2 regions of the Streptomyces sp. NBC_00057 genome follow, and region 2 is predicted to be linked to the other one. Evidence: riboswitches for the same ligand, from Rfam matches in the RefSeq annotation. Region 2 holds a riboswitch; the other holds the start of a gene.
What was found. Region 2 has a riboswitch for cobalamin ahead of OG953_RS14785 (ribonucleoside-diphosphate reductase subunit alpha). Riboswitches for the same ligand answer to the same signal wherever they lie in the genome.
Positions count from the first base shown of each region.

Region 1: another riboswitch for cobalamin. It lies ahead of OG953_RS30070 (prenyltransferase/squalene oxidase repeat-containing protein); the one in region 2 lies ahead of OG953_RS14785 (ribonucleoside-diphosphate reductase subunit alpha).

Region 1 covers NZ_CP108256.1:6,395,011-6,400,491, reverse strand. The annotation lists gene OG953_RS30090 (VOC family protein) at 1-649, opposite strand, end outside; gene OG953_RS30085 (ATP-binding protein) at 862-1,383, shown strand; gene OG953_RS30080 (hypothetical protein) at 1,354-1,560, opposite strand; gene OG953_RS30075 (RNA polymerase sigma factor) at 1,942-2,802, shown strand; cobalamin riboswitch at 2,793-2,928, shown strand; gene OG953_RS30070 (prenyltransferase/squalene oxidase repeat-containing protein) at 3,037-4,311, shown strand; gene OG953_RS30065 (SCO2322 family protein) at 4,308-4,994, shown strand; gene OG953_RS30060 (energy-coupling factor transporter transmembrane component T) at 4,991-5,481, shown strand, end outside.
Region 2 covers NZ_CP108256.1:3,213,121-3,218,601, forward strand. The annotation lists gene OG953_RS14770 (GntR family transcriptional regulator) at 142-903, shown strand; gene OG953_RS14775 (DUF3311 domain-containing protein) at 1,172-1,426, shown strand; gene mctP (monocarboxylate uptake permease MctP) at 1,423-3,060, shown strand; cobalamin riboswitch at 3,213-3,354, shown strand; gene OG953_RS14785 (ribonucleoside-diphosphate reductase subunit alpha) at 3,492-5,481, shown strand, end outside.

The sequences.
Region 1 (5,481 bases), 3.2 Mb from region 2:
CGAGGGCCCGCAGCCGGGCCACCTCCGTCTCTTTGTCGTCACCGGGGTACGGCAGCAGGTCAAGGTGGACGCGGTCTGGCACGGTCTTCGCGTCGGGCGTGCGGAGGAACTCGAGATACGGGCCGGCACCCTTGGCGGAGCGCAGCACCGCATGATCGTCGGTGACCTCGTGCAGGGTCCAGTCCATCGCCTCGTCCCAGAACCGGGCCATGGCCCGCGGATCCGCGCAGTCGACCACCACCGCGGCGATCGGCCCGGTGTCCCGGTAGATCTCCCGAGGCTCCAGCACGCAGAACTCGTTGCCCTCCGGGTCGGCGAGGACCGTCCACGGCACGTCGCCCTGGCCCACCTGGGCGGGCGTCGCACCGAGAGCCTGGAGGCGCGCGACCAACTCCGCCTGATGGGCCGCAGAGGTGGTGGCGAGATCGAGGTGCACACGGTTCTTTGTTGTCGTCTTGGGTTCCGGGACGGTAACGACGTCGACGCAGACGGCGACCGGGTCCGGCCAAACGAAGCCGCCGACGGGTTCAACGTTGGTCACGCCGGGTCCCTCGCTGTAAGCACTCCAGCCGAGCGCCTCCGCCCAGAACCGGCCGACCGCCGAGTCATCAAGAGCCTTTATGTTCACCTGAACAGGTCGCAGTGCCATGCCGGCGACCCTATGCGCTCTGCAACGACATCCGCAGGTACCGTCGCCAAACAAAGATCAACTCGCTCGCCGGCCGCAATGGTCAGCTGCGACTTTTCGAGATAGGTGACACCTGATCTTGGTGGTTGACACCACCCTGAGAAAAGCCGAAGCCGTACCGGATTTCTGCTGTGCCTGTTCCCACGGCCCGTACAGCGCTAGCGTCGGGTCCCATGATCGTATGGCTCAACGGCACCCATGGCGCAGGCAAGACGACGACCAGTGCACTCGTGCAGCAACTGATCCCGGATTCACGGGTGTTCGACGCCGAGAAGGTCGGCGAGACACTCATGGACATCACGCCAGCGCTGCCCTGGACGGGCAACTTCCAGCACTGGCCGCCGTGGCGGCCGCTCGTCGTCGAGACCGCCCGCCACGTACTCGACTACACCGGCGGCACTCTGGTGATCCCCATGACTGTCCTGGTCGAGCAGTACTGGCGCGAGATCAGCACGGGCCTCGCCCAACATGCCATCCCGGTACGACACTTCGTCCTCCACGCCGACCAAGACACCCTCCGCGGGCGCATCGAGAGGGACACTCTTATGGGCCCCTCCCCATTCCGTCTCGAACACCTTGAGCCCTACGCCGAGGCGGCCCGCACCTGGCTGCACGGCGAGGCCGAGGTCGTCGACACCACGCACCTCACGCCCGCCCAGGCCGCCCTACAGATCGCAGAGGCCGTCAAGAGCTGAGGTCCACCCGCCACGCGAAACAGGCGCAGGTGGCAAGAAAGAACGACCTTCCAGGAGGAACCGGCCGGGCATCCACTCGTACCGCACGGTTCCCTCGGCTCCGCCGGTCACCGCCCAGGTGCCGACCAGGCGGTCCAGGGCCTTCAGTTCGGCGCTCGGATGGTTGGTCTCAGACATCTCGTCCTCCTTGGTGGGTTCCGCTGGTTACCTCGTGGCCGGGTCCGGGTTCTCGACACCCCCTCGGCGTGATCCACATCACATGCACAGAAGTGTCGAGAACGGGCCGGCGACTCCGAGGTAGCCGCGAGAACCCTTTTCTGCTCCGCTCCGAGCAGGCGCGGCGCCGGCGCGAGCAGGAAGTGGGCATGGCCGAACTGGCCATGCAGGAACCGACCCGCCGGGCGGGCCCTGCGCAGGAGAGTGACGACGGCCTCACCCTGCTGCTGCTCTGCTGCCACCCCGCGCTGAGCCCGGTCTCCCAGGTGGCGCTCACGCTGCGCGGTCGGCGGCCTGACGACAGCCGAGATCGCGCACGCCTACGGAACGACCGAGACCACCATGGGTACCCGAATCAGCCGCGCCAAACAGCGGCTGGCCCGCGCCGGGGCCCGCTTCACCCCACCGACCGCCGCCGACCGGCACAGCCGGACGACCGCCGTCATGCGGGTGCTCTATCTCATCTTCAACGAGGGCTACACGGCCTCCACCGGTGACGAACTCGCCCGCATCGACCTGACTGGTGAGGCGATCCGGCTGACCCGGATGCTCAGAGACGCCGTACCGGATGGCGCCGAGGCGACCGGCCTGCTGGCACTGATGTTGCTCACCGAGTCGCGGCGCGCGGCCCGCACCGGCGACGACGGCGGGCTGGTGCCGCTGGACGAACAGGACCGCACGCGGTGGAATCGCGATCTCATCCGCGAGGGCACCCAGCTGATCGACGGCGTCTGGAACCGGCGCGAGACGGGCCCGTACCAGTTGCAGGCGGCGATCGCGTCCCTGCACGCGGCGGCCACGACGCCGGAACAAACGGACTGGCCGCAGATCGCGATGCTGTACCTGTGGCTGGAACGGCTCACCCCGACCGCGCCGGTGCGGCTGAGCCGGGTGGTCGCCGTCGCCCAAGCCTACGGACCGGCCCGAGGGCTGGCGCTGCTCGACGACCTCAACCGGCGCCACGGACTGGATCAGGACCCTCTCACCCGGCAACGGGAACGCGCCACGCGCGCCCACCTGGTGCAGATGACCGGCGACGCGGCCGGTGCGACGACTCTGTACCGCGAGGCGGCCGTCCTGACCGACAACCAGGTCGAGCGCCGCTGCGCTGCCAGGCATCCGCCGCACCGGCGATCATCAGGGGCCGGCCTGCTGCCCCGCCTCTCCTCCCCACCCCGGTCCGGGAAATCCGCGTCCCGGTAGAGTGTGCGAGTCGTCATCATGCCCGTTCAGGGGGAAGCCGGTGCAAATCCGGCACTGACCACGCAGCCGTGAACCGTCGTAGGAGACGGTGAGTCGGAATGCCCTGTCCGCGGTCGTGACCGGCTCGCACCACCGGAACCCCGGTGGTCGGCACCGTCGAGGTATACGGAGCCGGAGCCTGGTGCGTGAGCGTGCCTGTGCCCGGTTCCCCCCGCAGGAGAGGCCCCGCCCGCCATGACCGTACGCCGCAGCGCAGCAATGCTCGCCGCCACCGCCACCGTGCTCTGTGCGGCCGCTGCCCCGGTCGCGGTCGCAGCGCCGTCCCCGTCACCCTCGCCGTCCGTCGCACTGCCTTCCGGGCTGTACGGGACGAAGGACCCCACGTACGACGGTGTCTGGCGGCAGTCGCTGGCCTTCCTCGCCCAGCGGGTCGAGGGCGTCACGCCCGCCACGAAGTCGGTGGACTGGCTGATCGCCCAGCAGTGCGGCAACGGCGCCTACGCCTCGTACCGGCCCGATGTCTCCCAGCCGTGCACCGAGAAGACCGTGCTGGACACCAATGCCACCGCAGCCGCCGTCCAGGCGCTCGTCGAGGTGGGCGGGCACCGGGACATCGTGAACAACTCGGTGCGCTGGCTGAAGTCCGTACAGAACGAGGACGGCGGCTGGGGCTACACCGCGGGCAGCCCCAGTGACGCGAACTCCACCTCGCTGGTGATCGGCGCCCTCGCCCGGCAGGGCCAGCGGATCGCGGACATCACGACCCCGGGCGGCAAGACCCCCTACGACGCACTGATCGATCTCGCGATCCCGTGCGGCGGCAAGGACGGCGGCGCCTTCGCCTACCAGCCCGACAAGAAGGGGAAGCTCGCCGCCAACGCGGACGCCACCGCGGCCGCCGTGCTCGGCACGATGGGCAAGGGCCTGGCCGTCGGGGACAACGCCGCGGTCAAGGCGCCCAGCTGCCACCCGGGATCGGAGCTCACACCCGAGCAGGCAGCCCAGAACGGCGCCCACTTCCTCGCGGGCGCCCTCGCGACCAACGGTCATCTCGACCTGGCGCCGATGCCCGGCGCCACCGACTCCACCCCGCAGCCCGACTTCGGCAACACCGCGGACGCGGTCGTCGCGCTGTCGGCCGCGGGCCACCAGGACAAGGCGGCCAAGGCCGTGGCCTGGCTGAAGAAGAACTCCGCGGCCTGGGCCGAGCAGAACGGTCCCGCCGCCTACGCGCAGCTCACCCTCGCCGCGCACGCGACCGGCGCGGACGCCCGCGACTTCGGCGGCGTCAACCTGGTCGACAAGCTGAACGCGACCGGTCCCGCCCCCGCGGCCATCACGACGCCCGACCCGTCCGCCGACACCGGGTACGTGGCCACGGAGAAGGACCAGGTCCACAGCGGGGACGACGTGATCGGCGGCGTGTGGTGGTACGTCGGCATCGGCCTCGTCGTCGGTGCGGGCGCCGGCTTCCTGATCAGCGGCCGCCGGAAGAACCAGCAGCTGTGAGGCGGGCGGGAAGGGCCGCCGCTCTCCTGGTGGTGGGCGCCGTCCTGGCCGTGCTCGGCGCGGGGACGGCCCAGGCGGCCGGGTACCGGTACTGGTCGTTCTGGGAGGGCTCCGGCACCGGCTGGACGTACGCCACCCAGGGCCCGTCCCTGGTCCGGCCGGACGACGGCGCGGTGCAGGGCTTCCGGTTCTCGGTGAGCGAGGACTCCCAGGACTCGGCGAAGCCGCGCCACTCCCCCGGCTTCGCGAAGATCTGCGCGGACACCCCGGCCGAGGACGGCACCAAGCGGGTCGCGCTGGTCATCGACCCGGGCACGGCGGCGGACGCCCCGGCCGGCGAGACTCCGCCCGCGCTGCGTACCGCGTGCGCGCAGGTCGCCCCGGACGCGAGCACCGCGGAGGCGCTCGCCTCGGTGGCCAAACCGCTGCGCTACAGCAGCGACGCGCTGCTCTGTGCCATATCCGGCTATCCGGACTCGGGCTGCGGCGAACAGGTGTCGGGCAACGGGCACGAGGCGCCTGCCGCGTCCGCATCCGCGTCCCCGGCCGATTCCGCCGCCGACGGCTCGGGGGACTCCGGCGGCTCCGGAGGCGGACCGTCCGCCGGGGTGCTGGTCGGGGTCGGCGCCGTTCTCCTCCTCGGCATAGCCGCAGTCGTGCAGGCCCGCCGCCGCCGCGGATGACCGCCTCGACCACCGGCCCGGTCCGGCTGCGCCGCCCGCTGCGCGCCCCCGGGGCGACCCGGAGCAACGCCCTGCCCGCCGGGGCCTGGTGGGTGTGGGCGCTCGGCCTCGCCACCGCCGCCTCCCGGACCACCAATCCGCTGCTGCTCGGGCTGCTGGTCGGGGTTGCGGGTTACGTCGTCGCGGCGCGCCGCACGGACGCGCCATGGGCCCGTTCGTACGGGGCGTTCATCAAGATCGGGCTGTTCGTCGTCGGCGTACGGCTGGTCTTCTCCATCTTCCTCGGTTCGCCGATCCCCGGTACGCATCCGTTGTTCACACTCCCCGAAGTGCCGCTGCCCGACTGGGCGAAGGGCGTCAGGATCGGTGGCCAAGTCACCGCCGAGCAGCTGGTCTTCGCGCTGTACGACGGGGCGAAGCTGGCCACCCTGCTGATCTGCGTCGGTGCGGCGAACTCGCTCGCCAACCCGGCCCGGCTGTTGAAGTC
Region 2 (5,481 bases):
TATAAGAAGTGCACTCGCGTCCGTTACAGGACCGACACCTGGGGGAGGGCGACGAGCCGTGACCGGACCGTGCCACCATGTGAGCCGCGACAGACGGAGGAGCCGGTGACGGCAGCAACGCAGCAGTCGGGAAGGCGGGCCATGGGCGACGGGGGCAGTACGGAGAACGAGACGGGCGCGGCCACACGGACGGCGCGTGTCCCGAAGTACTACCGGCTGAAGCGACATCTCCTCGACATGACGGACACCATGCCGCCGGGCACCCCCGTGCCACCGGAACGGACCCTGGCCGCCGAGTTCGACACCTCGCGCACGACCGTGCGCCAGGCACTCCAGGAACTGGTCGTCGAGGGTCGGCTGGAGCGCATCCAGGGCAAGGGCACCTTCGTCGCCAAGCCGAAGGTCTCACAGGCTCTGCAGCTCACCTCGTACACCGAGGACATGCGCGCCCAAGGACTCGAACCGACGTCCCAGTTGCTGGACATCGGCTACGTCACGGCGGACGACACGCTCGCCGGACTGCTCGACATCACGGCCGGTGGGCGAGTGCTGCGGATCGAACGGCTGCGGCTCGCCAGCGGGGAGCCGATGGCGATCGAGACCACGCACCTCTCGGCCAAACGCTTTCCGGCGCTGCGCCGTTCGCTGGTGAAGTACGCCTCGCTCTACACCGCCCTGGCGGAGGTGTACGACGTCCGGCTGGCCGAGGCCGAGGAGACCATCGAGACCTCGCTCGCCACCCCGCGCGAGGCCGGACTGCTCGGTACGGATGTGGGCCTGCCGATGCTGATGCTGTCCCGGCACTCGCTCGACGGGCAGGGCGAACCGGTGGAGTGGGTGCGCTCGGTCTACCGGGGCGACCGGTACAAGTTCGTGGCGCGCCTGAAGCGGCCGACGGACTGAAGTCCGGGTGCGTCGGCCGACTGATTCCGGCCACCGCACTCCTGGGTGCGACCGTCGCGGCCCCCGTGGAATCCACCACTCCACGGGGGCCGTTGACACGCCTGGTGCAGACCAAGTGTCGTACGTTTGACAACATTCCGAACGTTCGTGCCCGCGCACGGGACCGTTGCCGGACCGCAATGCGGACAGGGGGTGACGGTGACCGGAAGCCTCCCCTAGATTTCCTGCGCATTACACCAGGTGATCAGCGAGGGGACGGAGTCGCCGTATGCCAGCAGACCCAGAAGGAAAACCGCCCACAGTCACACCCGTGCGGGTGGTCATCGCCCTCTGTCTCATCGCGCCGTTCGTGGCGATGCTCTGGGTGAGTTCGTATGCGAAGGTGGACCCCACCTTCATCGGCATTCCGTTCTTCTACTGGTACCAGATGCTCTGGGTGCTGATCTCCACCGCACTCACGGTGATCGCGTACAAGCTGTGGCAGCGTGACCAGCGCGCCCGCAAGGGGGGTGCTTCGGCATGAAGGACGGCGTGAACGGCGTCGCGCTCGGCGTCTTCATCTTCTTCTTCCTGGCCGTCACGGTCATGGGCTTCCTGGCGGCGCGCTGGCGGAAGGCCGAGAACGACGCCAGCCTCGACGAATGGGGCCTGGGCGGACGTTCGTTCGGCACCTGGGTCACCTGGTTCCTGCTCGGCGGCGACCTGTACACCGCGTACACCTTCGTCGCCGTTCCCGCGGCGATCTACGCGGCGGGCGCGGCAGGCTTCTTCGCCGTGCCGTACACGATCCTCGTGTACCCGCTGATCTTCACCTTCCTGCCGCGCCTGTGGTCGGTCTCGCACAAGCACGGGTACGTGACCACCTCGGACTTCGTCCGCGGGCGCTTCGGCTCGAAGGGGCTCTCGCTGGCGGTCGCCGTCACGGGCATCCTGGCCACGATGCCGTACATCGCACTCCAACTCGTCGGCATCCAGGCCGTGCTGGACGTGATGGGCGTGGGCGGTGGAGAGAACACCCACTGGTTCGTCAAGGACCTGCCGCTGCTGATCGCGTTCGCGGTGCTCGCCGCGTACACCTACTCGTCCGGTCTGCGGGCGCCGGCGCTGATCGCGTTCGTCAAGGACGGACTGATCTACCTGGTCATCGTAGTGGCGATCATCTACATCCCGATCAAGCTCGGCGGCTTCGACGACATCTTCGCCAAGGCGGGCGATGCGTTCTCCCAGACCAACCCGGCAACCGGCAAGCCGCGCGGCGCGCTCGCGCCGGGTGAAGCGGGCCAATGGGGTTACGCCACACTGGCCCTGGGCTCGGCGCTGGCGCTCTTCATGTATCCGCACTCGATCACGGCGACGCTCTCCAGCCGCAGCCGCAATGTGATCCGGCGCAACACCACGATCCTGCCGCTGTACTCGCTGATGCTGGGCCTGCTGGCGCTGCTCGGCTTCATGGCGATCGCCGCCGGGATCAAGGTGGACAACGGGCAGTTGGCCATCCCCCAACTGTTCGAGAACATGTTCCCCGACTGGTTCGCGGGGGTCGCGTTCGCCGCCATCGGCATCGGCGCTCTGGTGCCCGCCGCGATCATGTCGATCGCCGCGGCGAACCTCTTCACCCGCAACATCTACAAGGACTTCCTGAAGCCGGACGCGACCCCGGAACAGGAGACCAAGGTCTCCAAGCTGGTGTCGCTGCTGGTGAAGGTCGGCGCGCTCGCCTTTGTCCTCACCATGGACAAGACGGTCGCGATCAACTTCCAGCTGCTCGGCGGGATCTGGATCCTCCAGACGATGCCGGCCCTGGTCGGCGGCCTGTTCACCCGCTGGTTCCACCGCTGGGCACTGCTCGCGGGCTGGGCGGTCGGCATGGTGTACGGGACGGTGGCCGCGTACGGGGTCGCCAGCCCGACCCAGGCGCACTTCGGCGGGTCGTCCAAGGAGATCCCGGGCATCGGCGAGATCGGCTACATCGGTCTGACCGCGTTCGCGCTGAACGTGGTGGTGACGGTGGTGCTCACCCTCGTCCTGAACGCCGTGAAGGCACCCGCCGGGACCGACGAGACCTCCCCGGCCGACTACACGGCCGACGCGGGCGACCCGGGCGTCCGGGCGGAGCTCCCGCCGGCCACGGCGGGGGCCCCGGGCGGCGGCCACTGACGACCGCTCCCACGGCCGGATGACGGCCCGTCGCGCCCCCTTCAGCGGGGCGTGGCGGGCCGTCCGCCTGCTCCGACAGGGGATCTCACGGCTAGTCCTGTGGGCTCGACTTCTACTGCGCGACACAACATGTGGGGGCCGTCCCATCCAGCGGCCCCCACATGTATGCTCGTGCTCGCTGTCGCCGCAGGGAAATCCGGTGCGAATCCGGAACTGTCCCGCAACGGTGTATTCGGTGCACTTTTGTGCACCCGCAAGTAAGTCCGAGGACCTGCCGACAGCGCATCCGGCTCGACCGAACCGGATGCCAGACGTCCGGGCCTCGCGGATGGGCCGGTGGACGCCGCAATGAGTGCTGCCCGACGCGGGCCCGCCTCTGCCCGGCTGCCCCGCTCCCCGCCGGCCCCGAGCCGAGCGAGGGAGAGCACCACGTGACCATCGCGCCAGCCGATCCGGCTTCAGTCGCCGTGTCCGAAGCGGCCGAGTCCGAGGGAACCGCACACGACGGACCGGGGACCGCACTGCTGCGGACCCTGACCGACCTCACCGTCGATCTGCCCGACACCGACCCCGGTCGCGTCGCCGCCGCCGCGCTGCGCGGCCGTAACGCCCGGTCGGACGAGGCAGAGTTGCGCTCGCTGGCCACGGAGGCCGCCGCGGGGCTGATCTCCGAGGACCCTGCCTACTCCCGGCTCGCGGCCAGGCTGCTGACCCGCACCATCGCGGACGAGGCGGCGGGTCAGGGCGTGGTCTCCTTCTCCGCCTCGGTGGCCGTCGGGCACCGAGAGGGCCTGATCGCGGACCGTACCGCCGAGTTCGTCGCGCTGCACGCGGCCGCGCTCGACGCGCTGGTGGAGCGTTCACTGACCGACGGCGCCGACGACCGCTTCGGTTACTTCGGGCTGCGGACCCTGCACAGCCGCTATCTGCTGCGTCACCCGCACACCCGCCAGGTCATCGAGACGCCGCAGCACTTCATGCTGCGCGTCGCGGCCGGGCTCGCCGAGGACGACTCGAAGCGCGCCCTGGACGAAGTCGCGGCACTGTACGGGCTGATGAGCCGGCTCGACTACCTGCCGTCCTCGCCGACCCTGTTCAACTCCGGCACGCGGCATCCGCAGATGTCCTCCTGCTATCTGCTGGACTCCCCGCTCGACGAGCTCGACTCGATCTACGACCGCTACCACCAGGTGGCGCGGCTCTCCAAGCACGCGGGCGGCATCGGTCTCTCGTACTCCCGCATCCGCGCCCGCGGTTCACTGATCCGCGGCACCAACGGGCACTCCAACGGCATCGTGCCGTTCCTGAAGACGCTCGACGCCTCCGTCGCCGCGGTCAACCAGGGTGGCCGCCGCAAGGGCGCCGCCGCCGTCTACCTGGAGACCTGGCACGCGGACATCGAGGAGTTCCTGGAGCTGCGCGACAACACGGGTGAGGACCAGCGGCGTACGCACAACCTCAACCTGGCGCACTGGATCCCGGACGAGTTCATGCGCCGGGTCGACGCGGACGGCGACTGGTCGCTGTTCTCCCCGGCGGACGTGCCCGAGCTGGTCGACCTGTGGGGCGAGGAGTTCGACGCCGCGTACCGCGCAGCCGAGGCCAAGGGGCTGGCCCGCAAGTCGATGCCGGCCCGTGAGTTGTACGGCCGGATGATGCGCACCCTCGCGCAGACCGGCCAGGGCTGGATGACGTTCAAGGACGCCTCCAACCGGACCGCGAACCAGACCGCCGAGCCGGGCCGCGTCGTCCACTCGTCGAATCTGTGCACCGAGATCCTCGAAGTCACCGATGACGGCGAGACGGCCGTCTGCAACCTGGGTTCGGTGAACCTCGGTGCGTTCGTCGCCGACGGTGGCATCGACTGGGAGCGGCTGGACGCGACCGTCCGCACCGCCGTGACCTTCCTCGACCGGGTCGTCGACATCAACTTCTACCCGACCGAGCAGGCCGGCCGGTCCAATGCGAAGTGGCGCCCCGTCGGCCTGGGCGCGATGGGTCTGCAGGACGTCTTCTTCCAGCTGCGGCTGCCGTTCGACTCCCCCGAGGCCCGCGCGCTCTCCACGAAGATCTCCGAGCGGATCATGCTCGCGGCGTACGAGGCGTCCTGCGCGCTCGCCGAGCGCTCCGGCCCGCTGCCCGCCTGGTCCGAGACGCGTGCCGCGCGCGGTGTGCTGCACCCCGACCACTACGACACCGAGCTGAACTGGCCGGAGCGCTGGGACGCGCTGCGCGCCCGGGTCGCGAAGACCGGAATGCGCAACTCGCTGCTGCTCGCCATCGCGCCGACGGCGACGATCGCCTCGATCGCAGGTGTGTATGAGTGCATCGAGCCGCAGGTCTCCAACCTCTTCAAGCGCGAGACGCTCAGCGGTGAGTTCCTCCAGGTCAACGCATATCTGGTGGATGAGCTGAAGCAGC